Regions from separate parts of the Bacillus sp. N6 genome, predicted to be linked through region 2. Evidence: a T-box and tRNA genes for the amino acid it is inferred to sense, from the RefSeq annotation. Region 2 holds a T-box; the other holds one or more tRNA genes.

Region 1 (16,431 bases), on a different replicon from region 2:
TTTCTTCAAAGTAACAATGAAAATTTAAACATGACTACTCCTGAAGAAATTGAACTACTGTCTAAACTTAATGATACATCGAAAGAACAAATAAAATCGGAGTCCTTAAGAGGTATGTCAATATATAAACAATGGTACGAGATAGCGAGTGGAAAAACTTTAATGGCTTTGAGTGCTGAATTTCAAGAAGTAACCTACTACCACTGTTATGACGAACCTTCAAATTGGGTTCATTCGCAAAGAATACATGAAAATATGGATATCGAAACATTTAGTCAGCAAATGCCTAATCGTTTTTATGTAATAATATTGAACAATATATATTGGAGTATTGATAAACTTTCACACAACATAGCATTTTTAGCAAATTATTATAATATTAAAGAGAGTAATCCACTATTTGAATATGGAGTGAAGCTTGTTGATTTAAAAAAGCAGTTCGAATTTTTAATAGAGAATAGAAATCAATAGGAGTGGTACCTGTGGAAAATAAGAGTAATTCTTTTGTAGTGACTTTGACACCTATTACCGAAAGTTCAGATTTAACTATTCAAAACGATCAAGCTAACATGGAAAAAGAAATACTGACACCAAAGAAACCAGATCAACGTTTAGTTCCATCTAAAACTGCTAAAATTTCACCAGCCGTTTTACTAAAGATAAATACTCTTAAACCATTTATTCAGGAACGAGAGAGTATGGATAAAACATCAATTAACAACATCATTGATATTCTTGTCGACAGCTATGTAGATACCCAGCTGGCAAATCGACATTCTAATGCATATAAGGATATGTACAAGCGTCTTTACGAGACGTTAGAAAATAAATAAAAGACAGAAGTGTCCTTGTTTTGAGGATGCTTCTTTTTTTGTTTGTTAATATGTATCTAAAGATAAATGTATCTTTTTATCCTTTTATCTTTGTATCTTTAGATAAATGTATCCTTTTATTTTAGGTAGGAAAAACATATACTCCTGCTTTACTTTCTTGCTCTTACCAGTACCTCCACCACTAGCTCATTTACATACCTATCATTAATAGAAGACATTTGAGACTACTCATAAAAGAAAAGTTAATCGCCTTAAAATTGTAATCTCAGTAATAAAATTGAATAACATTACATTTATGTTATAATATAATACAACAAAAAACTTATTAGAAAACATCTTGGAGGATCGTGCATTGAAAAGACATTATAAAATTGGCGGAATTATTCTTGCTGCATCGCTCTTCGCTAGCGGCTGTGGGAATGGAGAAAAAGTTGAAGAGAAAAAAAGGGAATCTTGGACAGAACATGAGCAAAGATTAGAAAAAGAACAAGCCGAAAAAGAAGCACAAAAAGAAGCAATTAATTTTGAAGTAGGCGAATACTCTTATAATCCAGAAACTAAAATGTTAACGGTAAATGTAAAAACAAATATGCCGGAAGGATCAAAAGCAAAAGGTGTTATCAAAGAGCCAGAAAAAGAATATATAGCAGTAATGTCAAAAGAGAGCACTGTTCATGATGGGAATTTTCATTTTGAATTTGGTGACCATGTATCCGAAACGTCAGGACGTGAAGTTGTTAAAAATGGAAACTATGATTTTAAAATGACTTTTACTGTTGATGCCGAAAACAAAGCTGCATTAGATGCATTCAAAGACTATGACAATTTCGAAAAAAACTATAAATCTAATGGGGAATTAGAAGAGATAGAAAATGGATTTAAAGTTAGAGGAATTAATGCTGGAAAAGTAAATATTGAAAATGCTCTATCAGCAGAAGAAGCTGAAAAAGCAAAAATTGAAGAAAAAAAGAAACTAGCGAAAGATCTTTCTTATCCTGAATTAAAGAAAAATCCGGATGGACACAAGGACGAATTAGTGAAATATACTGGTGAAATTGTTCAGATCATAGAAAGTGGCGGTTCAACTGATATTAGATTAGCTGTTACAAAAAGGTCATATGGATATAACACCAACGACATTGTCTATGTAACTTTCGATAAACCAACAGAATTTGTTGAAAAAGATATAGTTACAGTAACAGGAAACATAGAAGGAAGTTATTCTTATACATCACAAGCAGGTTGGAATATATCCGTACCATTAATGAAAGCTATTGATATAACGAAATAATCTATTGAAAAAAGCCCGGTTAATTTAGTCGGGCTTTTCCCTGTTCTATGATTCTAGGCGTTCCATTATATACTTAGTTCATTTTTATATTTTGTTACCAGAACCGCCACCACGGCTTTTTCTTCTCTTTGGCTGCAGCAACCTCATCCCGAAATTCCTGCATCAATCTCTTCGTTTCCTGCATCTCACGTAGCGTTTTCATAAGCGTCTCGTCCCTGGCTTCCAATCGTTTCTCCACTCGTTCATTGTGAGCTTCCACACTTGCTTTAATTTCCTCGTTACTTTGCTTGGCCTGCTCACTTAATCGCTTCTCCATCGCCAACATACTCTGATTCATTTCTTGCGCCATAACGCTGTACTGTTCCTGTAATTGCTGTTTAATGTGGAATGGCACTAAGTCCGCTTCATCAGACTCTTCTTGAATCAGATCCGGATTGACTTTCTCTATTTGCTGCGCTATCATCTTCGCTGCCTTTTCTAGCGTCATACCGTCATGCTTACTCAGTTCAATTAATTTCTCAATCACCATAATGTCACTGTTTGTGTATTCTCTTTTTCCTTGTTTATTTTTTTTAATAATGTATGACTCTCGTTGGAGTACTTCTACGTATTTTCTTAGTGTGCTATCACTCACATTCAAGCGACTATAGACGTCTTTCGCGGTATAAATGATTTTCATATCCGACATAACGCTATAACACCTCCTAAAGACAATATTCCATGGCACCATACTAATTCCTGCAATTAAAGGCACATTATATCCCTACTACATTTCACTTGTTTTTTGAAAAGACTTTATTTGTTATAATGTTTTTACAATATATAGGAGGCTTGTTATGGGTAGAAAATTGCTTTTTGAAGATGTCAAAAAGGCCTTTGAAAAACGAAATTATCAATTGCTAGAAAAAGAATATATACGTTCTAATATACCGATGAAATTTAGTTGTCCTAATCACCCTGATAAAGACTTGAAAATTAGCTAAAATAAATTACAAAGTGGAAGAGGTTGTAAATATTGCAGTAAAGAGAAGCAAAATAATGCTCAACGACATCCTATAGAAAAGATTAAATCTAAATTTGAAGATAAAGGTTATATCTTATTGGATAATTTTTATATAGACTCTCATACTCCTTTGAAGTATAAATGTTTAAAACATCCCAATAAGGTCCTAAAAATCGCTTACAGATCTCTTTTAAATGGTCATGGTTGTAAATACTGTGGGAGAGAAAAGCTCTCATCTAGCAAAAGAGTAGCGTATGAAACTGTTTCTAGAGAATTCGAAAAACGTGGCTATATACTCTTAGAAAAAGAGTATATTAACAATCAACAAAAGCTACGTTATTTGTGTCCAAAACACCCTGAAGAAAATATATACATAACTAGGGCTAATTTAATTAAAGGTTCTGGTTGCTCTTTTTGTAAAAAAGAAGCTTTACGCGAACACAATCTGAAATATACCATTGAGATAGTTTCAAAAAAATTCGAAGAAAGAGGATATCGTTTATTAGAAACGCAATATATCCGTAACACGCACCCAATGAAATTTAGTTGTCCTAATCATCCCAACGAAGAATTATATATTAGATTACACGATTTTTTAAAAGGACAAGGTTGCTATAAATGTTGTATTGAAAATAGAAGTGGAGAAAATAGTTACAATTGGAAAGGCGGTATAACACTTCTTAGTCACTATCTAAGAAGCTTTTTAAAAGATTGGATTTTCGAATCGTTAAAGAAACACGACTTCACTTGTTTCATTTCCAAAGAAAGAGACATTGAACTAGACGTTCATCACTCTGTTTCTTTCCATCAATTACGGGATATTGCTGTCAAAGAGTGCAATCTAAATGTTAAGCAAACAATAGGGGGTTACACTTCGGAAGAATTAAATATGATTGTTTCAAAAGTTAAACATCTTCACGAACAGATTGAGGGAATTCCTTTAAGAAAAGATATTCATCAATTGTTCCACGAGATATATGGTAAAGAAAATAATACTATCAATCAGCTTTATGAATTTAAGGAACGCTGGGATAATGGAGAATTTAAGGAAAGTTGTCAATAACTTAAATAGCCGTCATAACGTCACAACACCTCCTAGTGAGAGTATTCCATGACGATTAAGGAATTCCTGCAAAGAAAAAAGCCCTGTATAAACAGGACTTTTTCTTAATTATTTAAATTGCCAATTTACCACATAGTTCCAAGGACTATTTTGGCCATATGGCATTACACCAATACGTAAATAATAAGTTTTACTAGGGTTAATGCTTACCGTCTTTGGTGTTTCAGACATTGTCCATGAACCTAAAAGTCTACCATACTCGCTATCTTCATAAATAGAAATTTTAGTATCTGAGTGTCCCCATAAATCCACAGAAAGTGATTTTTGACTTAAACTCGCAGCTTTTACTGGAATTATACGATAATCACTAATAGAATAAAGTGCTCCATCAGTTTGCCCGTTACCTACATTAACCGATGCTACGGAATTGGATGTAACCTTTTTATCAACTACCTGAGGTTTTTCAGCTGCAAGTGCTCCTCCGGCCCCAGATAAAGCAATTCCAGTTGCTAATGCTCCAATTACTAGTTTCTTTAACATAAAAAAATCCCCCTTTAATAGTTTTATAGCTTGCAACTTCATCATACTTTCGATTTTCGTATATGTAAATATATTACAATTTTAGAAACATAAAACTATTTATTTCGAATGTTGAGTTAAGATATGTTGTCTGATAATAACGATAGATGGTTATTATCATATGAAAAAATCCTACATTAAGTAGGACTAAATCACTTTAGCAATCTCGACAAGCAGCCTCATAAACAACGGAATCATTTGAACTACTATATAGCCAATCCCAGCACGACTTATTAGCGAGAATCCCCGCTCCTGGCTACCAACCATAATGAATAACCCACCGCATAACGCTACAACGGATGCGATTGGATAGGATACTGCTTTAATCAAGAAAATAACAGGCTCAAACGCATTTACAATACGATTGTATAACTGGCCATCTATATAATTTTTTATTGCCCCGTCATTGGACTGCACATCTTTAAATACTTCATTCACGTCTGGATTATTTCCATCAGCAAATACATGAGGAATATCTATAATATTGCTGAATATAATAGCACTACCGATCACAATACTTATTCGCGCCGCCACGGGTGCGTATTTTTTTGCTTTCTTTTTGAACAAGCTCCACTTTTTCTTTGCTCCGTAATTACCATCCATAAAATCTTTGATGCTCATTGTCTCAGTTGCCATATGGACCATCTCCCTGTTTTTAATGGAAATCAGTAACCGTGAATATATTGCAATCCAATCCTTCACAAAGCTTCTGGAGTTGCTTCCTTCTATATTCCGTCGTGGTGTACCAAATAAACTTAGGGGTCTTTTCAAATACTTTGCATTCCATCAATTTGCGATACTTCTGCATTTTGATACGGTTCGCACTCATCTTTTGCTCATGATCTACCTCTACAATGTGGTAACGTCCATTATCCGTAAATAGTGCATCTGCAATTATGGAAACGATACCTTTCACATTCATCTTTACTTCCTGCTTCCACGTTTTCGGGCATTCATAAGCGATGTAAATATCATTCCTCATAATGTAATGACGAAATTGATTCGAACGCTTAAGTATCTTCTTACTTCCGATACGTTCACGCCCTTCCTTGTTAAGATAATAAACCTTCTCTCCATCCCTAAAGCTAGATACATATTCTTCAATTCCTTTCATGACACGAGAAGCATTCCTATCTCCACCGAGATCGTGAAGTACCTGGATTTGCTTCCTACTTAAAAATCCCAACTTCTTCAAGCTCAAGAGTATGGACTCGGTTCTCGCTTCCTTTAGTGCTAGTTTTTGCATCTTCATGCTCCTTCCTCGCTCTTATGTTGATGTGCGGCTTTATGATGTTATCAATTTGCTTATTATCGATATAAATTGTCTGTAGGACCTTTTTCTCGTTCGTTTGATATATAGCCCTTCCTTTTATGTTAGGAAGACTCTCTGCGCCGCCCTCGTCTAGCACAGCACGGCTCCCTGCTTCTGTCTGCAATCTGAAGCAAACACGAGCTCCTATGTTTTGTCGTAACTGTGATGGTAATGCTTCATTAGTCGGGTATTGCGTCGCATATACCAAGCGAAATCCCGCTGCCCTGCCACGACGACCTATATCAACAATGATGTCCTTGCACTCCTGATATGGCGCTATATCGGCTGCTTCATCTACGATCACAAAATACCGTACTGGATCCCCGGCTTCTTTTATATCTTCGTATCCTTTTTCTAGTAAGTATTCGTTTCTAGCATTCAGTTTATCTTGCAATTCCCTTAGAGTCTCAAGGGCTTCCTCTGGATTCTTCGCAATCGATTCGACCTGATTAAGGAATCTGTAACGGTTGAAAGAGAGACCACCCTTCAAATCTATAAGGAATAGCTTTATATTTTCCGATTGGTTGCGTACCAGCGAAGTAATAATAAGCTTTAATACATTTGATTTCCCCATATCCGTCATGCCGGCAGAAATCATATGTGATAGCTGGTCAAAGTCGTGTTTTATCAATCCATCTCTTGTATAACCAATAGGGACTTCCCATCCCCTGCATTGCTTCATCATCTCTTCTTCAAATTTCACGAAATCAGGAATTCCTTTCTCGTAAACTCGTATTTTAAGCAACCCATCGTAAGACAGCTCAATTTCCTTTCTAACGAGTTTTTTCTTGCTTATGATGTTTTGTATTTGTTTTAAGATATCTTTTCGCAGTCGAAGAGATTTGAAGTCTTGTAGTTTAAAATTATAAACTTTGCTCTTATGATTTAATCCATCCTCTAAGTGTTGTATCTTTTGTTCAAAATCGGAGAAGCTAAGTCCAAGAGGGATTCTATACGCATATTCAACTCCCCAATTATTTTTCGTTTTGCGAAGTAGCTGTATAGTCCTAGTTTCTTTTCCTTCTTTTACTTTTAATCCGCAGTTGGCGCAGATTCTTTGGATTTTTGAGGCATCATTCGTAGCTCCTTTTTGATGCATTTTTGATAGAAAGACTACACCACCAACTGCAGCTGAACTTACTAACTCAAATATCACAAACTCACACCACCCTTCTTTATGTATTCTGCAAGAATAGTCCCTGGAGATTAGAAGAGATTAAAACAGTTATGAATCGTTGAAACTATTAGTCTTTCAATGTCTGAAGCATCATTCTGTGAGCGAGTTCTATTTGGAATAGGTGAAACGAAGTTTTAAAAGGCTATCAAATTGGAACAGTGAATCGTAATTTGTTTGGTATGGTAAAAGGTATTTCGCACTGCTTGATTAACATTCCAATTTTCTGGAGGTTTTAAAAATAAAACTTTTGGACATTCTTGTACTAATGGATTAAATACAGGAGTGATCAAAATGAATTGGCTTAACTTAGGGAAAGGTAGACGTTCGAAAATAGCTCGTTTTTTGGATAAAAACGGTGTGACTCAGCAAGAGTTAGCTGAAAAAAGCGGAGTAAGTAAATCTACAATAAGTCGAATATGCCAGGGAGATGCATTCGCACCAACAATGAAGAATGCACAAAAGATCGTAAGAGCCTTAAAGAAAATTACAAAAAAAGATAATATTCATTATGATGATTTTTGGATGTAAAAAGAACAACTAAAAGTTGTTCTTTTTACATTATTTACTTTTATAGCTTTTACCTACTACCAAGAAAATGTTGCAGCTTCCACATACCCTTTAACTCGGTAGGAAGAAAAAGGATCAATAATATCAATTCTATAAGCAGCTGGTTTCATTCCTGTGAAAATAGTACTATATAAACCCTCACTGCCACCAAAATATTGATAGGATGTACAAGCCTTTGTAACTGGATTGCATAGTCGCACTCTCAAGGTTTGCCCATCTACACGAGTACCACCGATTTTATAAGGCGCGCGGCCGTCAGCGCCAAGATGTACTTCCACATTTGGTTGTGAGTAAGTAGTGGTAATTGCATTTCCATCCCATTTTCCATCTTCTGTTTCGAAGTAAGTCCAACCAAAACTATTTGCACTTGCTGTTCCACCAAATCCGAATAACACCGTCATTGCGAATACCAACGATCCCATAACAGATAACACCTTCTTCATGAGAAATCCCTTCTCTAGGTATTTACATACTTAAGTATTGTATAAACGAGTGCATGAAATTATAATTTTTTTCTTAAATTCTAATAGATGGAATATTTAAATAAATAATCCATTAAGATCATTCCCTTTCCTCGCTTTATTGGATCTAGCTTTGCTGAAATGAGCGGATCTTTTTATTTTTTTGAAAAACCTCTTCATAAGAAGAGGGATGTTCTATCTATAAAATGAAGCTTGATGAAGATGGACAAATGTTTGGTGTGAATGGTGAACTTATAAATGTAGGTGATTGAACATGTTCACTGTCGAAATGAGTTTTACAAAAGTATGAAAATGTTAAGCCCATAAAAACCCGTCGTATCATGTGTATGTACTGATATAACGGGTTTTTTATATGAATATTTAACTGTCTATTTTACTAATTATAGAAAAACATGAACTTAGTTTTACTTTTTAGGGGTACTACTTCATGTAAAATGGACATTTTATTTATATTTTTGATAGATTTCTTGCGAAATATGTACCTAGAGCGGTATTTAAATTTAAATGTGATACGATTGTTGTATAGTAGCAAGTATTAAAAGAAAAGTAGATAAAAATAGGGGGCGTATTTCATGTATAACTTACAAGAAGATATGTATGAACAATTAAAAGAGAAAAAAGGGGATATCACTATATTTTTAAAGAATGGGCTTCCCATAGGTGGGCAGATCCTTGCAACGGATAAATTTACTGTTCTTATGATGGTTCATGGTAAGCAACAACTAGTCTACAAGCAAGCAATTTCCACAATTCTTAAATAATTATTTTGCCTTTTTCGAGGCAAAAGGCAAAAACACCCAAAAAAAAGAAGATTGAGATCAATCTTCTTTAAAACAGGAATAGATGACAGATTACTACTCCAACTCCTAATCAATTATAATTAAGCGTGTAGTGACATCCAATTCATTCTAAATCTTCTCAATATTCTTTGTTTTATTATTGAATTATAATATAAGTAATTCTTTTTATTATTATATATTTGTTCTTTCTTGTTGCAGAATCCTTATTATAAATAAGGATTCCTTTTTTTGTATCAAAAATCTACAAAGAAAAAAGATAAGATCGGGAACACAATCTTATCTTTAGCACAAGGAGTAAACAAAAGTGATAACCATCATATTTTTATTATAATTTAATTTTTGTTAATTTTGAATATTAATACCATAATTAACAAGTATATTTATATTGAGAAATTTATTACAAAATTAGTTATAAATGTTTCAAAAACCGAAAGTAAACTTTTAGCCATTAGTTAACATTCAAATTATTGATTTTATTAGTTTTATCGCAATTTGTTCATTTTCTCCAAAACCACTAACAAAAATATACATTCAAAACACCATAAATAAAGAGATTGGGATACCGGTAAACAAAAAAAGAAAAAGCTAGATCCAGTCTATTTTTTTTACATAATCACTTATTATCGGAAATTACTTTTAAAAGTTTCTCCAATTTTTGTTCTCCATCTTAAAAAGTTCTCTATTTATAAGAATTGAATGGTTCTGGTGCAGACACTCCAAAACGCTTGTAAGTAACCTCCTAAACTTGGACATACTGATACTAGTATTCTAAAAAGGATGTGATGGGTATGGAAAAGCAAAATCTATTCAAGTGGAAACATTATCAACCGGATATTATTTTATTAACCGTGAGATGGTACCTACGGTACAACCTCAGTTTTCGTGATTTAGTCGAAATGATGGAAGAACGCGGGCTATCCCTTTCCCATACAACTATCATGCGATGGGTTCATCAATATGGTCCCGAATTAGATAAGCGAGTACGACGTCATCTGAAGTCAACCAATGATTCTTGGTGAGTCGATGAGACGCATGTGAAAGTCAAAGGTCAATGGATGTACATATATCGTGCTGTTGATTCAAAAGGAAATACAATTGATTTTCATTTAAGCAAAACAAGAAATCATAGGGCTGCAAAGCGTTTTTTCAAGAAATCTTTGCGGTCTTTTCATGCTTCAAAGCCCCGTGTGATTACAGTAGACAAAAACCCAGCCTATCCTATAGCAATTGAAGAGTTGAAGAAAGAGAAAAAGATGCCTGTAGGCATCCAAATAAGGCAGGTAAAATACCTGAATAACATTGTAGAGCAAGATCATCGTTTTATTAAAAAGAGAGTACGTTCAATGTTAGGATTGAAGTCTTTTCGTACAGCTACATCTATTCTTTCAGAAATAGAAGCGATGCATATCATTAAAAAAGGCCAACTTATGTTACGAGACAAGTCTGGCCAAAATGAAATGAAGTTTATTCATCAACTATTCGGAATGGCTGCATAAGAATAGATTCCATTAGGAATCTATATACCTCTTTCAAATAAATGCAATCTTTGCAACAGAATCGGTACATCCATTGACTCTTTACTTTTATATATGTTTCATCAACTCTCCAAGAGTCATTGGTTTGCTTGAGATGACGACGGATTCTTTTGTCTAATTCAGGACCATACTGATTAAGCACCTGTTTTAGAGTAATAGTATCAGTATGTCCAAGATTTAGAGATTACTTGAAATTATCTTGAAGTTTTTGCACCAGAACCTTATTTAGTACTGCATTATAATCTACAAATTATCAGGAAATCAAAACCCGATTTTTAAAAAGTGGTTTAGCCAATAGAATCAGAAGTTATTTCTACACCCTTAAATTGTTTTAATAATTTCATATCATTCTCAACATATTCTTTTATATCTGATGAAAGATTGATGATACCAGCAACTTCATAGGATATTGTTGTATTTTTAACTTCCTGATTTATATCAACGAGCCATTGTATATTTGCTTCGCTTTGTAGAGAAGGAATATTAATTTTCTTTACTATACCATCAGTTTTTGGGAATTTAATCCATCCAGCATACTTTCTTTGTTTGAAAGCAGAAATCTCAATGGGATCTCCAAATTGAATTTGATACATAATCTTATTAAAATCTAACCCAATTGCATCCCTAATTGAGGGAACAATCCCTCCTCCTGCTGGTCGAGCAGCTATTTCAATAAAAACTAATTCATTTTCTTTAGTCAAAAATAATTCTAAGTGCGTAACACAATCCGGGGTGTTTAGAGCATTTAGTACCTTAGAGTTAAATTCTAGAACCTTATTTCTAACTGGATCTTCTTCATCTAAGATTAAACTTCCAACATTTTTTCCGTGCATTATCATTAAGTTGGGATAGGTATATTTACTTACTTCGGAAATTAGAATTTCTCCATTAATAACAACAGAATCACAATGATAAAAATCACCTTCAATAAATTCTTCCAACTCATAGACATCTAAATCAATATCATTATATTCTATTATATCAATGAAATGTTGAATATCTTTTATGATGTAAGTATTTTTACTCCCTTCTCCCTCGATAGGTTTTAAAACTTGTGGAAATGATAAATCGCTGAATTTTGATGCTAAATACTTATTATCCTTTAGTTCATTTGATAGTTTTTGGAAAGAAGGAACTCTAATATTATTCTCTTTTAATATATTTTTCATTACAATTTTATTTCTAAATGGATTAATTTGAGTCGGTTTAGGCCCTTTTAAATTAAAATATTCCCTCAATTCAGCTGCTAGTAATAAATCACATTCTCTTGTACATACAATAAACACATTTTCTTTAGAACTAGCTAATTTAATTTCTTTTTCTATAATCGGCTTAATTTCCTTAAAGTTAAGGGTTTTTACGTGTACTAACTCATCAAAAATATTTTTATATTCATCTGGGAATAATGAATAATATCTGTCATTTAAAATAAATACAAAGCGTTTTTCTTTCGGATTATAAAACTCATGGAAATTCCCTTTAAAATAGTTTTTCTGATCTAAAATAATATATGTTTTCATATATCTATACTCCCTTTTTAATTATAAAAAGCATTTTTACTAGTTTAGTAAAAATGCTTTTTCAATAATTTCAATAAAGCCAGCGACAGGGATTGAACCTGTGACCTTCTGATTACGATTCAGTTGCTCTACCATCTGAGCTACACCGGCGTCTAGATAAATAATACAATATTTTAAATTAATTGTAAATACTTTTTCTGAACATTTTATTAAATTAGAATATTCGTTTGATTTAATTACAATAAATGGGTTATTATGTTTTATAGAAATAATAAATATAAAAAAGGAGTAGGTACTTTTGAATAATAATTCACAGTCAACAGAATACGAAATACCAAAAGATTATGATCCATTGTTATTTAAGATTCGCCATAGCGCTGCACACATTCTTGCTCAGGCTGTAAAAGAAAGATTTGATTTTAATGATCAAATAATGTTTGCTATAGGCCCTCCTATTGAAGAAGGATTTTATTATGATTTTCTATTACCACGTTCTATAAATGAAGAAGATCTTGGGTGGATCGAATCTAGAATGAAAGAAATCATAAAAGAAAATCATATGTTCCAAAAGAAAAATATTACAGTTTCAGAAGCAAAGAAGAAGTTTGAAAATCAAAAATATAAATTAGAAATCATTAATGATTTAATCACTAAAGGTCATGAGGAGGTAACAATTTATCAGCAAGATCATTTTTATGATTTATGTCGAGGACCTCATGTAGAATCGACAGGAAAAATTGATAGTAGTGCAATAAAAATTTTAAAAACATCAGGTGCGTATTGGAAAGGTGATAATAAAAATGCAATGCTCACTCGTATTTATGGAACAGCATGGCTTAACAAAAAAGATTTAAAAAAATACATTTGGAAAGTGGAAGAAGCCTCCAAAAGAGACCATCGGAAAATAGGAAAGGAATTGGAGCTTTTCCATATTGATCCTACAGCTCCAGGTATGCCATATTGGTTACCAAATGGGTTAAAAGTATTAAACGAATTGATAAATTTTTGGAGAGAAGAACATGAACAAAATGGTTATCAAGAGATATCAACTCCATTAGTTAATGAAAAGAGTCTCTGGGAAACCTCTGGACACTGGGATCATTATAGAGAGAATATGTTTACAATTCCTGTTGACGAACACAGTACGTATGGATTAAAACCTATGAATTGTCCAAATGCAATGTTAGTGTATAACTTGAAAATTCGAAGTTATAAGGATTTGCCTTTAAGGCTCTCTGATGTAGATGTATTACACCGGAAAGAATCTTCAGGTTCTCTACATGGCTTATTAAGAACTCAAAAATTTCAACAAGACGATGCTCATATTTTCTTGACAGCAGATCAGATTGGTATAGAATTCAAAAACATTTTAGCAATTGCTAAAAAATTCTATGAAATATTTAACCTAAAATATACTTTCAGGTTAGGGACACGCCCTGTAGATTATATAGGTGATTTAGAAAGTTGGAATACAGCGGAAAATACATTAAAAGAACTCCTAAACGAAATGGTGGGACAAGAAAATTATTATATTGAAGAAGGTGATGGAGCTTTTTATGGTCCTAAAGTAGATATTATTATGGAAGATGCGATAGGAAGAAAATGGCAAATGGGGACTATTCAATTAGATTTCCAATTACCAAGAAGGTTTAATTGTACTTATGTAGATTCAAATGGAAATAAACAGCATCCTATAGTAATTCATAGGGTTATTTATGGATCGCTAGAACGTTTTATGGGAGTACTTATAGAACATACAATGGGGAAGTTTCCTTTATGGTTGTCTCCACTTCATGTTAAAGTAATCCCAGTCACAGAGACATTTGATAAATACGCTCAACTTATTGTTGATAAATTAAAGATAAATAACATAAAAACAGAATTATCAGACTCATATGACGGTCGTTTGAATGCGAGGATTAGAGAGGCACAGTTAATGAAAACCCCTTATATGCTTATTATCGGTGAAAAAGAGCTAGCTAATTCAACTGTCAGTGTGAGAAGAAGAGATGGAGAAAACATTGGTGAACTTAATATCGAAACATTTATTGACAGAGTAAAAAAAGAAATCAATACTAAGTTGAATTTTTAATACTAAGATTTAAGGGAGGTTTGCTAAAACTGATGGAGGAATTGCTAAACAGGGATCAAGTTGTAACAAATATAACATCAAAACATATCGTTCTACTTCCTAGTAGCGGGGAAGAAATTGTTATAAATAAAGATAATTTAAACAATATTAAGGATTATAAAAAAGTATATAAGCTTGTAAAGCATAAACTAACCAAAGCGGCTAATTCAGAGAAAGATAACGTTAATAATCACATACAAAAGTTTGGATGGATAGGATACGAACCAGCGTCAGATAGTGGCCATTTACGATATTATCCTAAAGGATCTTTAATATTTAGTCTTATTAAAGATTGGCAGGAAGAATTACTGCTTAATACTTTAAAGGCTGCAGAAATAAAAACCCCAATTATGTATGATTGGTCTAAAAATGATATTAAAAGTCAAGCAGGAACATTTTACGAAAGATTGTATTATGTTAGTACACATAATAAAGATAAGGATTATGTTTTAAGATTTGGGGGTGACCTTGGTTTATTTAGTATGTTAAAAGATATGAAAATTTCATATAAAAATTTACCCCTTAGATTTTATGAATTTACAAACAGTTTCAGAAATGAAAGAAGAGGAGAATTAAATGGCATAAAAAGAGCTAGGTCATTTTCTTTTTTCGATATTCATAGCATATGTGAAAACTTATATAGTGGATGGAAAGAATATAGTTCCTTTTTTAAATTTCAAGCTGATTACTCCAAACAACTCGGAATAGAATTTGCAATTGAATTTACTGTTGAAGAAAAATTTTATAAAGAATATAAAAAAGAAATTCAAGAGTTAGCAATCTATATAGATTCACCAATATTAATTGAAATAATTTCTTCTAAAAAACATTATTGGGCAATTAAACATGTTTTTTACGATGATAATAATTATAAATTTTTCAACTCACAATTAGATTTCGACAACTCTGATATATACGGTATATCGCACACTTCAAAAGAAGGGCAAAAACACGGATGTACAATTTGTCATCATTCTTTAGCTTCAATAGAAAGATGGATTTGTATTTTTTTAGAAAGAGCAATTAAAATGGAAAAGCCTGTTATGCCCATATGGCTTGCACCAACTCAAGTTCGTTTAATTCCATTAAATAATCAAATGACTCAAAAAACAGATGAAATCTTCGAAATATTAAATGCAAGTAATATTAGAGTAGATATCGACGATAGGTTTCGGAAAAGTATAGGATCGCGGATTAAAATGGCTAGTGAAGAATGGATCCCCTATACTTTAGTTGTGGGAGAAAAAGAATTAGAAACAGAAAATTATTTTTTCAAATGCAGGCATACAGATGATAAATATATGTCTATTGAACAATTAATAAATGATGTACGAAAATATACTGAAAAGAAACCTTTTAGACCTATATTTAATAAATTCCTTTCAGAATCGCCTACAATATAAAGAATAACTTTCTGTATTTTTTGTGAAAAGGTGGGGGGATATGATTTATTTCATTTCTACATTACTCTTTTTTCTTTTTTATTCAGTATATAAACATTTAATACTGCCATTGTTTTTTTTGAAGAAGATATCTCTTAAAAAAAATTTCATTGGAAATTTTAAGATAATAGATGTAAGAGACTCTATTACTTCATATAATGAACCATTTATAGGAGCAGAAAATATTCCTCTTTCTATTTTAAATAGAGAGATTAAAAAGCTATCTTTAAAAAATGAGATATTAATTGTAGTAAAAAATAAAAGACAAGCGCGATTAGCAACAAAAATATTTTTAAAAAAAGAGCGGAAAAATTATAACTTTTTAATTGTATAGTTTTAACAAAAATGTTTACATATTACTGCTTTTCGAATATAATATATTTTGTATTCGAAATTTACTGAATAATTTAATATTAGGATGGGGGAATTTTTGTGTTAGAACAAACAACGATTAAAGTAGGTACTGGAGAAATTCATGTTGAAAAATTACACCAAGGAGATATCTTTGATGTCACAGAAGGTATGTATCCTAGTAAATTAATTGGTTACACTGGAGAGGGAGTTTTAAAAGTAGGTGCTAAGACTTCAACTACATATGGATATGTTCAAAGTGGAACCGTCAAAATTAAAGGTCAAAAAGAATGGGAATTAGAAACAGGTTACTACTTTAGCTTTAACGAAGAAATTGAAGTCAGT
Region 2 (16,431 bases):
CGTTCGTTACCAGCAATACCACGTGCATCCGTTAATTCTTTTAGCATTGTCAATGTCGCGTCTAATTTTGTCATTGCCAACACCCTCCTTTTTCTTCAGTCAATTCATTATACAATAATTAAATTGAAATATTCAAAAATTAAATTAGTATCCTTGTGTTTGACGCTGATGATTTACCTCATTTTTATCTAAATATGCTTTTTCAATCTCTTCTTGCTCAAATTCAAGTGCTTGTCCAAGTCGAAGATAGCTCGTAAATAATTCAATATAGTTTGTAATAGATGGTTGATCTGTAAAACGAATTACTTTCGCATATGTGTCTAAGAAAATTTCCACTTGTGTTTTATTCGTTTGTGCACATTTATAGAATAAGAAGTTTTTATCAATACCTAAATCAATTCCGATTGATAAAATAAAATGCAAACCATCTACGTATTCTTCTAATATTACTTCACGTTCCGAAGCTGGTTTGTTGCTCCAATATTTAAAACAACGTGTTTCATTTGCAAGTTCACCAATTTCTACAAGAAGAGCTAACATTTTTTCTTTTAACAATTTTTTCGGTTGTAAGTCATGTTCTTTTGCAATACGGTCATCTAATTCTTTTTGTAATTTAAATAGTTGTAGTAAGTCCATTCTATTGTCCTCCTCCAACATCGCATTTTACGCAACAATGTTGTTTCATCTCAAAGTTCATTATTATGTTTCAGTTCTTATGAATAAGTCAGCTATCTACCTCTTTATAAAATAGCTTGTCCTTAATTTGCAAATACGTTTCAGTCATCACTCTTAAATTGTTCATCTGATGAAAGTTCCATATCATCTTTCCATTATAGCAGTGTCGTTTCGGCTAGGAAAGATACTCTTCTTTCCAAACGTGCATAATTAAAAAAAGCCAGGAGGATTCTCCTGACTTCATATATATATTCTTCTATATCACTATAGTTTTTATGTTGATTTTGTCATATCGATAACAACACATCCGTTAATCTTTAGAACTTCAAACTTCTCTCTGAACACAAACAAAAAAACCTTAGAAGAAAATTCTTCTAAGGTTTCAACTAATTAATTAGTTAATGTTGTTTTTTGCAACTGTTGCTAATTCAGCGAAAGCTTTTTCGTCATGAACAGCTAAGTCAGCAAGCATCTTGCGGTTAACTTCGATGCCAGCATTTTTAAGACCGTGCATTAAGCGGCTGTAAGAAAGACCATTCATACGAGCTGCTGCGTTGATACGTGTAATCCATAATTTACGGAAGTCACGTTTCTTTTGACGGCGGTCACGGAATGCATACATTAGAGATTTCATAACCTGTTGGTTAGCAACCTTGAATAATGTATTTTTTGAACCGTAGTAACCTTTTGCTAATTTAATTACTTTTTTACGACGTTGACGAGTAACTGTACCACCTTTTACTCTTGGCATAATATTACCTCCTAATTGTTCTATATATCAGCCGAACTTATTTTAAGTTGTCAAGCATTTGACGAATGCGTTTGAAGTCACCAGCGCTTACTACACCAGCTTTACGTAGTTTACGTTTAGCTTTTGTAGATTTGTTAGCGAATAAATGGCTTGTGTAAGCGTGAGAACGTTTCAGTTTACCTGATCCAGTCTTTTTGAAACGCTTTGCAGCGCCGCGATGAGTTTTTTGTTTAGGCATAGGTATTTCCTCCTCTATCTATTACTTATCGTTTTTCGGTGCTAAAACTAAGAACATACTGCGTCCTTCCATTTTAGGCTTAGATTCAACTGTACTAACTTCAGCACAAGCTTCTGAGAAGCGATCTAAAACACGTTGACCGATTTCTTTATGAGTAATGGCACGTCCTTTAAAGCGAATTGACGCTTTAACCTTGTCGCCTTTCTCTAAAAACTTGATAGCATTACGAAGTTTTGTGTTAAAGTCGTGTTCATCAATTGTTGGACTTAAACGAACTTCTTTCATGCTAATTACTTTTTGATTTTTGCGCTGCTCTTTTTCTTTCTTCTGTTGCTCAAAGCGGAATTTACCGTAGTCCATAATGCGGCATACTGGCGGTTTCGCATTTGGAGCAACTAATACTAAATCAAGATTAAGATTTGCAGCTAAGTCTAAAGCGTCATTACGAGACTTGATTCCAAGTTGATCGCCATTTGCGCCAACTAAACGTACTTCACGTGCACGAATTTGCTCGTTAATCATCATATCCTTGCTAATAGTAAGCCACCTCCAAGGTTTTCTCAGAACATATTTTGTAGTCATAGAACCCGACAAAAAAAGTGCGGGCATACGACACCCACACTTGTAAAATCTTAAGTAAGAAATACATTTACCTGCTAACTGCGAATGCGTCCATCAGGTGAGAAGCGGGTGCTTCTACTTGTTCCACAAAACAATATTCTATTATCCTTGATGAGTTTATCATAGGACATGACGTCTGTCAAGAAGACGCGATGTGTTTTACTAACAACAAGAAATATTGTAACAAACAACTAACATACTTGCAATACTTTTTTATGATAAGTGTTACATGGTTATTTTTTCTAGTTTTTCTCTTTTATATTACAAAGAAAAGCCGCGGTATACCGCGGCTTTTTCTTATCGTTTTCCTTCTACTTTAATCATATCAACAAAAGCATCTAATGCGATTGTTTCTGATTTTTGTTCACCATATTTACGTACGTTTACGCCGTTTTCAGTTACTTCATTGTCACCTACTACAAGCATGTACGGAATTTTTTGCATTTGTGCTTCACGGATTTTGTAACCGATCTTCTCTTCACGAGTGTCTAATTCAACACGGATACCAGCACGACGCAATTCGTCTTGTACTTTCTTCGCATAGTCTAAATGTACTTGCGGAGAAACTGGAATTACTTGTACTTGAACTGGAGCTAACCAAGTTGGGAATGCACCTTTGTATTCTTCAATTAAGAAGGCTACGAAGCGTTCCATAGTTGATACAACACCACGGTGAATTACAACTGGACGATGTTGCTTACCGTCTTCGCCAACATAAGTTAATTCAAAGCGTTCTGGAAGTAAGAAGTCTAATTGTACAGTTGAAAGTGTTTCGTCTTTTCCAAGAGCAGTACGAACTTGAACATCAAGTTTTGGACCGTAGAATGCTGCTTCACCTTCAGCTTCATAGTAATCAAGACCCATTTCATCCATAGCTTCTTTTAACATACCTTGTGCTTTTTCCCACATCTCATCATCCGCATAATACTTTTTAGTATCTGCTGGATCACGATAAGATAGACGGAATGAGTAGTTCTCTAAACCGAAATCTTTGTACACTTCTAGAGTTAAGTTTACAACACGTTTTAACTCTTCTTTAATTTGATCTGGACGAACGAAAATGTGCGCATCGTTTAAAGTCATTCCGCGTACACGTTGTAACCCAGATAACGCACCTGACATTTCATAACGGTGCATTGTTCCAAGTTCCGCAATACGGATTGGTAATTCACGGTAGCTGTGAATATCATTTTTATAAACCATCATATGGTGAGGACAGTTCATTGGACGAAGAACTAATTCTTCACTATCCATTTCCATTGATGGGAACATGCCATCACGGTAGTGATTCCAGTGACCAGAAGTTTCATATAACTCTCTACTTCCTAATACTGGAGTGTATACGTGATCATAGCCTAAGCTTGCTTCTTTATCAACGATGTAACGCTCGATAATACGACGAATTGTTGCACCCTTTGGTAACCAAAGTGGTAAACCTTGTCCTACTTTTTGGCTATTAGTAAATAGTTTTAATTCTTTACCTAATTTACGGTGATCGCGCTCTTTCGCTTCTTCAAGCATACGTAAGTGCTCATCTAATTCTGCTTTCTTAACGAATGCAGTACCGTAAATACGTTGTAACATTTTATTATTGCTATCGCCGCGCCAGTAAGCACCTGCAACGCTTAATAATTTAAACACTTTAATTTTCCCTGTAGATGGAAGGTGAACACCACGGCAAAGGTCGAAGAATTCGCCTTGCTCATAGATTGAAATAACTGCATCCTCTGGAAGATCGTTAATTAAATCTAATTTTAACTCATCACCAATTTCTTCAAAGCGACGAAGTGCTTCTGCACGTGGTACTTCATGACGAACGATTTCTAAGTTTTCGTTCACGATTTTTTGCATTTCTTTTTCGATTTTCTTGAAGTCTTCAACTGTAATAGCTTCTTCCATATCGATATCGTAATAGAAGCCATTTTCAATTACTGGACCAATGCCAAGCTCAAGCTTAACATCTTTATATAAACGTTTTAACGCTTGTGCTAAAAGGTGGGCTGTTGAATGGCGTAAAATATATAAGCCATCTTCAGAATCTAATGTAATAATAGAAACTGCACCATCTTCTTCGATTGGTGTAACAAGATCGATCATCTCATCGTTTAATTTTCCAGCTACAGCTTTTTTCTTTAAGCCTGGGCTAATAGAAGCTGCGATTTCTTCAGTTGTTACGCCTTTTGGAAACTCCTTCACAGCTCCATCAGGGAAAGTAATTTTAACTACATCTGCCATCACTGGTCACTCCTCTTTTTCTCAAAATAAAAAACACTCATCCCGTAAAAAGGGACGAGTGTTGAATTCGTGGTTCCACCCTTGTTCCAATTAACATAATTGTTAATTGCTCAAGTTCAACATAACGGTGTTGTCCGTTAGCAATTACTAGAAAAACCGTTCACTGCTAAAGTTTAGAGGTGGTAAGTAATAATCCCGTACTAGGAAGCTCACACCCTAAGGCTTCCCTCTCTGAAAATCGTAGAAAACTACTCATGTCCTCATCATAACATTTCGATATATTTCATTTATGTAGGTAATTATATGCTCAAAAACTTAGAAAATCAAGGGCGTTACCTTTATTTTTTAAATTTTTCACATTGCGCTCAAAATCATGTAATCCATGTAATTGGACCCGTTCTTGAAACACATTTCGCAAAGTAATAATCATATTATGGTCTTGTTCTTTCGTATATAAATAAATCTTTTTGGGCGAAATAGAAAGAAGCGGCGCAATTACTTTCGTATCAATATATACATCATTTTGCTTTAACAATTCCTCATCTATATATTGGACCAACTTCTCCTGTTTTAAACGTCTACCTTTATCATCATAAAAGATAAAGCTTTCATCAAAAATAAGATGCACGCAGGACAAGCGTGATTTACGGCTACTTACTTGTTGCCGAAGCGTCTCAATGAACATTTGGTATTCTTGCTCCATCTTATATTCATCAATTGCCACTTCCGCAAGTTTAGCCACCATTTCCCTATATGTACGAAGACGAAAACGGATATATGATGAAAACGAGAATGAGAGCGGATCACAAAGCCAATTATTTAAAGAAGACTTAATATATGACTCAAATGCGTTACGCGTTAAATCCTGAGCTACACCTTTTCTTCTTCCCTTTAAAATCTCATGTGCCATGTGCAATATTTGATGACACTCTTCTTGTTCTTCATAAAAAAACTTTTCTTTTAAGATCGTATAAATCCACTCATTTTGTTTCACATTCACAATAAAATACACCATTACCGGCAATAAGATCTTTTCAATATAATTTGATTCACGTACTGGTATGTGAATCACCACTTTTTGTTCCTGTAAATACACACTCGTTTCCTTATATAATACTTCCGCTCTTTTCAGCAATTGTCTATATACGTGCATAGCATCATTTTTTTCTTCGAAGCAAATTTCAATCACTTTTGTCCCCCCTTTTATCCCTGCTCTAAAGGACTGTATCTATACGTTACAAATCCTATAAGAGTCCGTCCCGCGTGAAGTTCACTCTTAGTAGAATTACATTTCCTATCGTTAGAAAATCCACTCAATATGGCTTGCTAATTTTATATATATTAAGGGAGGGAGAAAAAAATGATACAAGCTACTATGAATTTTTTTATTGTATACTTTACTTATTACTAAAGGGAGGCATCTGAATGTTTGAATATAAATTCGTAAAAGTCGAATTTCATTGGGGGCTCACTCGCTCAAAACTAGCTGAAGACTACCAAGAAATTATTCAAGAACATGCTAGAGATGACTGGAGGTTCGTACAGATTGTTGCCCCTACGATTGGCAGTTCTGGACAACCTGAATATTTCGATCTCATATTTGAAAAGAAAATATCACTATAATACAAAAGAGCAAGCTTCTCAGCTTGCTCTTTTACTTATGACGACGGTTTTTCCCACCAATTGGAATTGGTTTCGCTAAATATTTAATTCGTTCCATAATACGTGCTGCCTTCATTTCTTCAGCCTCACCACGTTGTGTATACGTTAAATGATGTTCCAATTGTTTAAAATCAAAATTAGACGTAAAGAACGTCGGTAAGTTTTCTAACATACGGAATTGCAAGATTGCACCAAGCACATCGTCACGCACAAAGCTCGACATCGCTTCTGCCCCGATATCATCTAACATTAAAACTTGCACGCGTTTAACCGCATCAATCTTTTCGCCAATCGAATTATCTTGAATCGAACTTTTAATTTCACGTAAAAATTCCGGGAAGTATACGAGCATCGAACTTATTTTCTTTCGAGCAAGCTCGTTCGCAATTGCTCCTAAAAGGTACGTTTTTCCTACACCAAATTTACCGTACAAATATAAACCTTGTGCTTTTTTACCTGGTTCATATGTACTTAAAAATTCATTCGCTGCGCCAATTGCATCGATACGTGCATTTAAGTCAGAAGGGTCTAAGTTTTCCATAGTTGCCTGTAAAATATCCGTTGGCATATATACACTTTGAACGAGTTTTTCATATTTCTTTCTCTCGTCATATGCTACTTTTCTAACGCAACGATCGTATTGAATATCAATCATCTTCCCTTGAATAACAAGCTTTGGCTCGTATCCTTGCAGCATATTTTTACATGCACCTAAATCCGGACAATCCACGCAACCTACACTTTGTCCAATATATTCATATAACTTTACAAGACTGCGCTCAATCATAGAAGTCGTTACTTCACCTTTATGTTCGTCTATAAATTCTTTTACACGCGGGTGCGCCATTACTTCTGCCTTTAATACTTCATATCTATTTTTAAAATTTTCATTTTCCATTAATTTTGTAAATGAATTTTGAATATGCTCCATTTTCTCACCTCAAAGAGCGTTCATTCTCTTCTATTAATCACGCTTATATTTTTTTAACACTTCTTCTAATCGTTTTCGTTCATCTTCTAGCGTACTTGCATCTTTTTCTACACTTACATCTTTCTTCGCCGTTTCTTTCTCTTGTTCTTTCGGCTCTTCTTCCTTAAGCCAATCTGGCACCATTTCTTTTCGTACCGTTTTCTTCGCCGTACGGCCTTTTTTCTTCGTCTCAGCCCACTCTTGATATTGACGGTTCTCTTCTTTCGCTAACGCCATCGCGTCCGCTACTGTACCGACCTTTTTACGTGCCCAATGCCCAGCAATCTTCTCGACATACGTTTTCGCAAGTTTCATATCTGAGCGTAGCATAACGTAATAAATAAGTACATTCACAACTCCTGGTGTCAATTTTTGATTAATCATGACATCTTCAACGATTTGCAAGTCCGCTTTCGTTGCCTCTGCACCACCAGAAATCTCTTTCAATAGTTGTTTTGGCGAGATTTCCTCTAGCTGCTTTATTAACATCTCCTCTTGTGATGAAGGCTCTTTCTCTTTCATCGTACGTGCAGCATGAGGCTGTACTCTTTCACTTAGTACCGGTAATGCTTGACCATTTTCAAATTGATACCAATCTCGCGCTCCTTTTCTAAGCCTTTCCATATCAATTGTTTGCATCTCTGTCACCGCACCAAGAACGATATTTTGCATCGATAACACATCTACACCATACACGTAAGCAAGTGTTATAACGCAGTCTCTTACTTGATCTGTAATCGCCTTTTTAGGAACAAGAGCGGACAATCCATCTACAAATAAAGAGAAATCAAAGAAATCATTCCAAACTTTCGGAGCGTCTCCCTTCTCGTTACTTGGCATAGTTGTCGTTTTTGGAATACGAAGGTCTTCTTGCGCATGCTCAAGCTGTCCTGGATTAAACGAACCAAACACATCATTGAAAGAGCGCGTAACATTTTCATAAGAAGCAAAATCAAATTCTTCTTCTAAGAAATATTGCTTTACTTGATTATATTTTGTCCGACTCAATCGATTGTATAAAAAGATACTTAAAACAATATCATCAAAAAACTGCTTCGGAGATAAAGGTGGTTGCAACTCATATATGAACATTCGAATATCTTTTTCTTTCTTAATATATACCTTCAAAAGCCCAATTGCCTCTAACTTTACTCGTTCCTCATATATTTCAGGAAGTTGCATTTGCATAGTCACCATAAGGGAATGATGTGTATTCTCTTTTCCAAATACACGATCTTGCTCTAACTCCCCCCATAGTGTCATGTATAAGCTAAAAGCTCTACTACCTATTAACGGCTGATACAACATCGTCAATACTTTTCGGTCGTAATTATGCAGTAGCCCTTTCGCACTTACTTTATAACGATCAATCGGCAATAGCTCCATCCATGACTGTTTTTCCATTCTTGCTTTTCCTTTCTCTCATCCAATCTATCCTCTACTTCATTCCTTCTATCTTCATTATATAAATTCTTAGTGAAAAAGAGCTATTAGCTTTCGCTTCTAGCTCTCTTATCCTATTACTTACGGTATGTAAAGAGAATAAAATACAACTTCTACTCTCTTTCTTTTTGCAGTATATCTTTTAATTCTTCAATAAATACATTTAAATCTTTAAATTGACGATATACAGAAGCAAAACGTACATAAGCAACATCATCAATATCGCGAAGTTCTTCCATAACAATTTCACCAATCATATCACTTTTCACTTCTGATATACCTAAATTACGCAGTTCACGTTCCACGCTTTGTGTTACTTCTTCTAATTGTCTTAAAGATACTGGTCTTTTTTCACACGCTTTAATTAAACCACGTAAAATCTTTTCTTTATTAAACTCTTCTCGTGTGCCTTCTTTTTTAACAACGATAAGAGGTGACTCTTCTACCCTTTCAAAGGTCGTAAAGCGACTTAAACAACTTTCACACTCTCTTCTTCTTCGAATAGAGCGCCCCTCGTCTACCGGACGCGAATCTAACACTCTTGTACCATTATGAGAACAGGATGGACAACGCAATTCATTCACTCCTTTACACTATACTCTTTATTTTTCTCTACTCAATTCACCTAAAATATATATACAATATTATATAACTCATTCTAACTCTCTTACCACTTTAAGTTTCAGCGCATCACTTTATCATCTCATACTTAAAAATAAGATGGTATATAGGGCACTACCTCATTTGCAAGAGTCCAATGTATTCAACTAACGAGTACGTTATATTTTTCCTTTTTTATAAACTAAAAAAGAGGTGCATTATACACCTCTTTACATTTTAAATCAATTATGTTCTTTTTTAAAGAGCTTTTGTTTCTCTCTGCTTAATTTCGAAGCTACCAGTGCCTCGAGGAAGCTCGATGCTCTCACGCGTTTTCGCGTTTAAACCTTCTGCAATATATTCTGCAGCAACATTTGGATCAATACGATCCCCACAAGTATAAACATCAATACTTGCGTAACCGTGCTCCGGAAAGCTATGAATTGTTAAATGTGATTCTGAGATAATTACTACTCCACTTACACCTTGTGGTGCAAATTTATGGAAAGCAACCTCACGCACTTCAGCACCAGCTCTTAGTGCTGCATCCACAAATAATTGTTCAATATACGGCATGTCATTAAGCTTGTCGAAATCGCAATCCCAAAGTTCAGCAATCACGTGACGACCCATCGTATCCATAGTATCCATTCTACAGTTCCCCCTTGTAAATTTATTCTAACTGTTCGAATTGAAAACTAATTTGCAATTTGGCTTGCTCCACTACCACGGGGGAAAGTTAGTCCAGAGAGGTCCTAACCCTTTAAGTAGTGACTACGTACCTCAGCTCTTAAGTTTACGAGTGTTAGTATACTTTGTTTATTTTCATTTTGCAACAACAGTTTTTTCGATTTTCTGTCATATTTTCCTCTTTACTTTTCCCTAAAAAAAATAAACGATTCACAAATGCAGTAATCACAACGTTTCGTGGTATGTCCACTTTTTAAAATATACTTATATAATTTTTTTCCTTTTCAGAAAAAAATAAAAAAAGAGGGCAAATATTGCCTTGCCCTCTCCTCCCTTATTCACTTAAATGTGTTGCACATTTTCTTGTTTCGCTAACTCTTCAACAACTAACGTTACAAGATCTACAACACGACGAGAGTAGCCCCACTCGTTATCATACCAAGCAAGTACTTTCACTTTACGATCACCCATTACCATTGTAGATAAACCATCGATAATAGCTGAATGTGTATTTGTATTAAAGTCGATAGATACTAAAGGCTCTTCGCTGAATTCTACAATACCTTTTAACGCACCGTTTGCAACAGTTTTGAATGCATCGTTAATAGCTTCAACTGTCACATCGCGTTTTACATCTACTACTAAGTCAACAAGAGACACGTTTGGTGTTGGTACACGAAGTGCCATACCATGAAGTTTTCCGTTTAAGTGCGGAAGAACTTTTGCTAGCGCTTTCGCAGCACCTGTCGTTGTCGGAATGATTGATTGTCCGCAAGCACGTGCTCTTCTTAAATCTTTATGTGGGTTATCAATATTTTTTTGGTCATTTGTATAAGCGTGAACTGTCGTCATTAAACCGTTTTCAATTCCAAACTGCTCATCTAACACCTTCACAACAGGCGCTAAACAGTTTGTTGTACAAGATGCATTTGAAATAACAGTATGTTTTGTAATATCTAATTGGTCTTCGTTCACACCAACTACAATTGTTACATCTTCATTTTTACCAGGCGCTGTTAAAATAACTTTTTTCGCTCCAGCTTCAACGTGAAGAATTGCTTTTTCTTTTGAATTAAATTTACCAGTTGCTTCAATTACAACTTCAACACCTAAATCTGTCCAAGGCAATTCCTTTGGATCGCGGTTGTTTAAAAGGCGAATCATTTTTCCATCAACTAATAAGTGATCTTCAAATGCTTCTACTGTTCCGTCAAACTTGCCATGAACTGTATCATATTTAATTAAGTGTGCTAACGTTTCAGATGGATAGCTTGCATTGATTGCTACAATTTCGAATGCGCTTTCTTTTATTGCTTGACGAAATACCATTCTCCCAATACGTCCAAATCCATTAATTGCCACACGAGTCATAATATGTTATCCCCCTTGAATGCGTTATACTATTTATCTCCAATCCCAATAATAGTATAACACAAAAAGGAGATATGTCACTAAGCATTTTCATTAATTTCACAATTTTTTAGTCAATAATGTTCCACTTCTTTAAAATTACCTGCAATTGTGTTTTCGTTCCCATAATTGTGCCATCATTATTTATCACTTCATCTGCATTTTTCACTTTTTCTTCTAACGGCATTTGAGATTGAATACGAGCTGTTGCTTCTTCTTCTGAAAAGTTATTTCGTTTCATTAAACGCTCTAATTGCGTATGCGGCTTAACTGCTACAACTAAAACGCGGTCAACAAGACTTGTTAATTTGCTTTCAAATAAGAGAGGAATATCTAACACAACCGCTTGCATATCTTCTTTTATGTACATTTCCTTTTGCCTATTCATTTCCTCACGCACTGCAGGATGAACAATTTTATTTAACTGCAATCGTTTTTCTTCATTATAGAAAACGACACTTCCCAGTTTTGGACGATCTAGTTCTCCATCTTCTTGTAACACTTCCGTTCCAAATACTTCTACTATTTTGTTATATGCTGGTTTTCCTTGCTCTACAACTTCTCGTGCAATAATATCTGCATCAATAACCGGTATGCTCAGTTCACGAAACATTTGAGATACTGTACTTTTTCCACTTGCAATGCCTCCTGTTAATCCAATTACTACTGTCATAATAAGCCTCCTCATAATAAAAGGCGCGAAACTAATGTTCCACGCCCATACTTACATTTTCCAAATTCCAATAATGATGAGTAATACTCCAGGCAGGAATGTAAATTTTTGTAACCACTTCATATTCGATAAAACCGTTCCAAGTTTCATTCCAATAAATAAAAACAAAGAACTCATAATTGCAACTAATATCGCCATCATAGCGGGTGCATACCCTAATAAAGATGCACCAATTCCGGCACCAAATGAGTCTACAGAAAGAGCGATACCAAGAAGCAATGCCTCTCCTGCAGAAATGGTGCCTGATTTATCAAAATCTGCTACAGTCGGTTTCCGTAAAATTTGAATCACTAGCCCTAGCGAGGCAATCTCTAATTTCCAGACCTTCTCCTCTTGCTTCGGTTCTTCTTTTTTCTCACTTCGAAAAAATTGATACAATACCCAAATCCCTATTCCAATAAGAACAAGCCCACCGATACGCGTTGCGATAACAGGTGAAAATACTTTCGCGATCATATGTCCAATTCCCATTGAAACAAGCATAACAGCCGCTGAACACATTCCGATAATTATAATTGATCTTAGTGGAATTCTTACGCTTCTTAAACCATATGTTAGCCCTACACTACAGCTATCTAAGCTTAATGTAAAAGCTAATAAAATAAGAGATAAATAAAGGTACATCGGTAAGCTCCTCCCTTATACATAGCTCTGCTGTATGTATATGACAAATGCCTATCCGATGTTATCTCTTTTCTATATTCTTGGCTGACAAATTGGGCAGTAATGCGTTCCTCGCCCGCCAACAACTGTTTTTTCTAATATCGTACCGCAAGTTACACACGGTTCTCCTTTTTTTCCGTATACATTTAGGAGTTCTTGGAACGAACCAATTTGCCCTTGTGAGTTGATATACGTTCGAATTGTACTTCCGCCACGCTTCACTGCTTCTCCTAGCGTTGTAACCGTAGCCTCATAAATTCGCTCAATTTCTTCTTTTGTCAAAGACGACGCTTCTCGTTCCGGATGAATTTGAGAACGGAATAAAACTTCATCCACATATATATTTCCAAGCCCTACTAAAAGACGCTGATCCAATAGCACAACTTTTATTTTACGATTTATCTTTTGCAATCTTTCTTGTAAATACTGTGGTGTCAATTCAGCATCAAACGGCTCCGGCCCTAAGTCAGCAAGAGGCATTTGGTTCATCTCTTCACCTTTCTTAAAGAGATGCATCGTACCAAACTTTCTCACATCTTTATAATGTAATTCAGTTCCATCTGTAAATAAGAAACGGACGTGCGTATGTTTATCAATCGGCTCATCCTCTTGATGTAGTAAAAACTTACCTTCCATACGCAAATGTGAAACAATAACATAATTTGTTACATATAGAAGCAAAAACTTTCCTCTTCGCTTTATATTTTCAATCTTCTCGCCTTTTAGCATTTCTTTAAAGATTTCTGCATCATCTGGTCGTTTCACTATTTTTGGATAAGTAACAATAACATCTTCAATCGTTTTTCCTGTTACAAGATTTTCAAGTGTCCGTCTGACGTTTTCAACCTCTGGTAATTCAGGCATTTCATCACTTCCTTATTTTGCGTCGTACCAAGTTGGACCGTAAGAATAATCAACTTTCAGCGGAACTGCGAGTTCAATCGCATGCTCCATTACTTCAGGTACAAGCTGCTCTAATTTTTCAATTTCTTCTTTTGGTGCTTCAAATATTAATTCATCGTGTACTTGCAGAAGAAGACGCGCTTGTAATCCTTCTTCTTCTAAACGATCTGCCATAATAATCATCGCTTTTTTAATAATATCTGCTGCAGTACCTTGAATTGGTGTATTCATCGCTGTACGCTCAGCAAAGCTACGTAAATTGAAATTACGACTCGTAATTTCTGGAATATAACGACGACGATTTAATAATGTAGCCACATATCCTTTTTGTTTCGCATCTTTTACGATGTCCTCCATGTATTCTTGTACACCAGGGAAACTTTCTAAATACTTTTCAATAAATTCCGCTGCTGCTTTTCTTGTAATTCCTAAGTTTTGTGAAAGACCATAATCACTAATACCATACACAATTCCGAAGTTAACAGCTTTCGCTTGTCGTCTCATATTTGAAGTTACTTCATCTTTTTCAACGCCAAATACATCCATAGCTGTTTTCGTATGAATATCCATGTCATGCTGGAATGCTTCAACTAGCCCTTTATCATTTGCAATATGAGCTAATACACGTAGTTCGATTTGTGAATAATCAGCCGCATACATAATCCAACCTTCTTCTGATGGAACAAATGCCTGACGAATCTTTCTTCCTTCTTCTAATCGAATCGGGATATTTTGCAAGTTCGGATCCGTTGAACTTAATCGACCTGTTTGCGTTAACACTTGATTGAAACGAGTATGGATTTTAGATGAATCTTCATGTACAACTTTCAGTAAACCTTCAATATAAGTTGAATTTAGTTTCCCTAATTGACGATAATGTAAAATATTTGGAATAATTTCATGGCGATCCATAAGCTTGTCTAATACATCAGCTGACGTAGAATAACCTGTTTTCGTCTTTTTAATAACCGGTAAGTTTAAGTTCTCAAACAGAATTACACCAAGCTGCTTCGGTGAATTAATATTAAATTCTGTTCCCGCAAGCTTATAAATTTCCTGTTCCATTTCCTTTAATCTACCTGCAAGTTCTTCTCCCATATTACGAAGACGCTCCGTATCAACTTTTACACCTTTTACTTCCATATCAGCTAATACACGCGCAAGTGGCAATTCTAACTCTGTAAACAGTTCATATTGCTCATTCTTCTTTAACTCTTCAACGAATGTTTGCTTTACATCATATAATACATGCACTTTACGGGCCACATGCTCCGCTACTACTTCTAACTCTGGAACAGCACGCTTCGCACCTTTTCCGTAAACTTCTTCATCTGATTTCACAGCATGCGTTTCTTTCATTTTCGCTACAGTACGAAAATCTTTATCTGTATCAGCCGGGTCAAGTAAATAAGCAGCGATTAATAGATCAAAGTCAATCCCTTGCATATCTATCCCATTCCATTTCAGTGCAACGATTGCTCGCTTCGCATCAAATGTATGCTTTCTCATTTCTCCATTTGCAAGCCATGCTTTAAATGCATCCGATGCAAGAGCAATATCCTTCTGAATAAAGTAGCAACCATTTTCATTTTGAATACCAAAGCCTTGAATGTCCGCCTTATGATAATTATCTTCTTGCACTTCTACGATAAGCGCACTATCTTGCTGAAGCATTTCTTCTGTAACTTCTTCCACAATATCAAATGTAATATCATCTAATTCAGCTGGAGCTGTTTCTTCTGGTGTAACGCCTAATTTATTTAAAAGAGATGTAAATCCTAAACTCTCGAACATTGGAATCACATCACTTGCTTCATATCCTTTATACGCCATATCATCCACATGAACTGTAATCGGCGCATCTGTAATAATAGTCGCAAGATCTTTACTCATAAGAGCTTGTTCTTTATTTTCTTCCAGTTTTTCTTTTAATTTCTTCCCGCTTACTTGATCTAGATTTTCATACACTTCTTCAACCGTTCCAAACTGTGTTAACAATTTAATCGCCGTTTTTTCACCAACTCCTGGTACACCCGGAATATTATCTGATTGGTCTCCCATTAAACCTTTCATATCGATAATTTGCTTTGGTGATAAGCTATATTTTTCAAATAAAGATTCTTTCGTATATTCATCTACTTCCGTAATCCCTTTTCGCGGAATACATACAAGCGTGTTATCAGAAACAAGTTGAAGTAAATCTTTATCTCCTGAAATAACTTTTACACTTGCTCCTTGTTCACTCGCTTCTTTTGCTAGCGTTCCCATAATATCATCCGCTTCATAATTTTCTAATTCATAACGCGGTACATTGAACGCATCCAGCATCTCACGAATAAACGGGAACTGCTCTGATAATTCAGGTGGAGTCTTTTGACGTCCTCCTTTATACTCACTATACGTTTTATGACGGAAGGTTGTTTTGCCTGCATCAAACGCCACTAACATATGAGTTGGCTTTTCTTCCTCTAATATTCTCATTAACATCATTGTAAAACCGTAAATTGCGTTCGTATGTATACCTTTGTCGTTATTTAAAAGCGGTAGTGCAAAGAAAGCACGATACGCGATATTATTACCATCTACTAATACGACCTTTTTTTCCAAAATTGAAACCTCCCCATACAAATTTGAAATGATTTTTTTCACAGAAAAAAACCGTTCCTTTCCTCTCTCTATATTAACATGACTAATAGAGAGAAGAAAAATAACGGTTATTTTCTTTCATATATAAAACAGACTTATATTGGCATAAAGGGAAGTGACGAGAACAGCTTAACTATTCTCGTCCAAAATTACTCCTTGGATGAAGGGGTTTTCATGTATTATATTAACAG

Evidence for each region. A T-box is a leader RNA that pairs with one kind of tRNA and senses whether it is charged. The one in region 2 lies ahead of thrS (threonine--tRNA ligase), so its partner is inferred to be a tRNA-Thr.
Region 1: it encodes a tRNA-Thr, which carries the amino acid that the T-box ahead of thrS (threonine--tRNA ligase) is inferred to sense. The anticodon was not compared.

Annotation. Positions count from the first base shown of each region.
Region 1 covers NZ_JBRAZW010000002.1:50,856-67,286, reverse strand. The annotation lists gene ACUXVC_RS27985 (DUF5677 domain-containing protein) at 1-471, shown strand, start outside; gene ACUXVC_RS27980 (hypothetical protein) at 483-833, shown strand; gene ACUXVC_RS27975 (hypothetical protein) at 1,186-2,124, shown strand; gene ACUXVC_RS27970 (DUF3967 domain-containing protein) at 2,219-2,812, opposite strand; gene ACUXVC_RS27965 (hypothetical protein) at 2,961-3,107, shown strand; gene ACUXVC_RS27960 (hypothetical protein) at 3,225-4,190, shown strand; gene ACUXVC_RS27955 (hypothetical protein) at 4,299-4,730, opposite strand; gene ACUXVC_RS27950 (hypothetical protein) at 4,917-5,405, opposite strand; gene ACUXVC_RS27945 (replication-relaxation family protein) at 5,425-5,970, opposite strand; gene ACUXVC_RS27940 (FtsK/SpoIIIE domain-containing protein) at 5,939-7,237, opposite strand; gene ACUXVC_RS27935 (helix-turn-helix domain-containing protein) at 7,550-7,786, shown strand; gene ACUXVC_RS27930 (hypothetical protein) at 7,843-8,268, opposite strand; gene hfq (RNA chaperone Hfq) at 8,880-9,068, shown strand; partial or broken gene ACUXVC_RS27920 (IS6 family transposase) at 9,896-10,603, shown strand; partial or broken gene ACUXVC_RS27915 (IS6 family transposase) at 10,650-10,823, opposite strand; gene ACUXVC_RS27910 (ATP-grasp domain-containing protein) at 10,930-12,162, opposite strand; tRNA gene ACUXVC_RS27905 (tRNA-Thr) at 12,240-12,312, opposite strand; gene thrS (threonine--tRNA ligase) at 12,461-14,254, shown strand; gene ACUXVC_RS27895 (His/Gly/Thr/Pro-type tRNA ligase C-terminal domain-containing protein) at 14,287-15,696, shown strand; gene ACUXVC_RS27890 (rhodanese-like domain-containing protein) at 15,737-16,069, shown strand; gene ACUXVC_RS27885 (hypothetical protein) at 16,168-16,431, shown strand, end outside.
Region 2 covers NZ_CM127843.1:4,458,591-4,475,021, forward strand. The annotation lists gene ACUXVC_RS22955 (M42 family metallopeptidase) at 1-74, opposite strand, end outside; gene ACUXVC_RS22960 (dUTP diphosphatase) at 145-636, opposite strand; gene rplT (50S ribosomal protein L20) at 1,070-1,426, opposite strand; gene rpmI (50S ribosomal protein L35) at 1,464-1,664, opposite strand; gene infC (translation initiation factor IF-3) at 1,686-2,189, opposite strand; ribosomal protein L20 leader region at 2,252-2,372, opposite strand; gene thrS (threonine--tRNA ligase) at 2,583-4,520, opposite strand; T-box leader at 4,568-4,796, opposite strand; gene ytxC (putative sporulation protein YtxC) at 4,828-5,709, opposite strand; gene ACUXVC_RS22990 (DUF4177 domain-containing protein) at 5,946-6,143, shown strand; gene dnaI (primosomal protein DnaI) at 6,175-7,113, opposite strand; gene ACUXVC_RS23000 (replication initiation and membrane attachment family protein) at 7,147-8,556, opposite strand; gene nrdR (transcriptional regulator NrdR) at 8,709-9,170, opposite strand; gene speD (adenosylmethionine decarboxylase) at 9,454-9,837, opposite strand; gene ACUXVC_RS23015 (glyceraldehyde-3-phosphate dehydrogenase) at 10,228-11,256, opposite strand; gene coaE (dephospho-CoA kinase) at 11,366-11,968, opposite strand; gene ytaF (sporulation membrane protein YtaF) at 12,020-12,652, opposite strand; gene mutM (DNA-formamidopyrimidine glycosylase) at 12,725-13,555, opposite strand; gene polA (DNA polymerase I) at 13,568-16,201, opposite strand.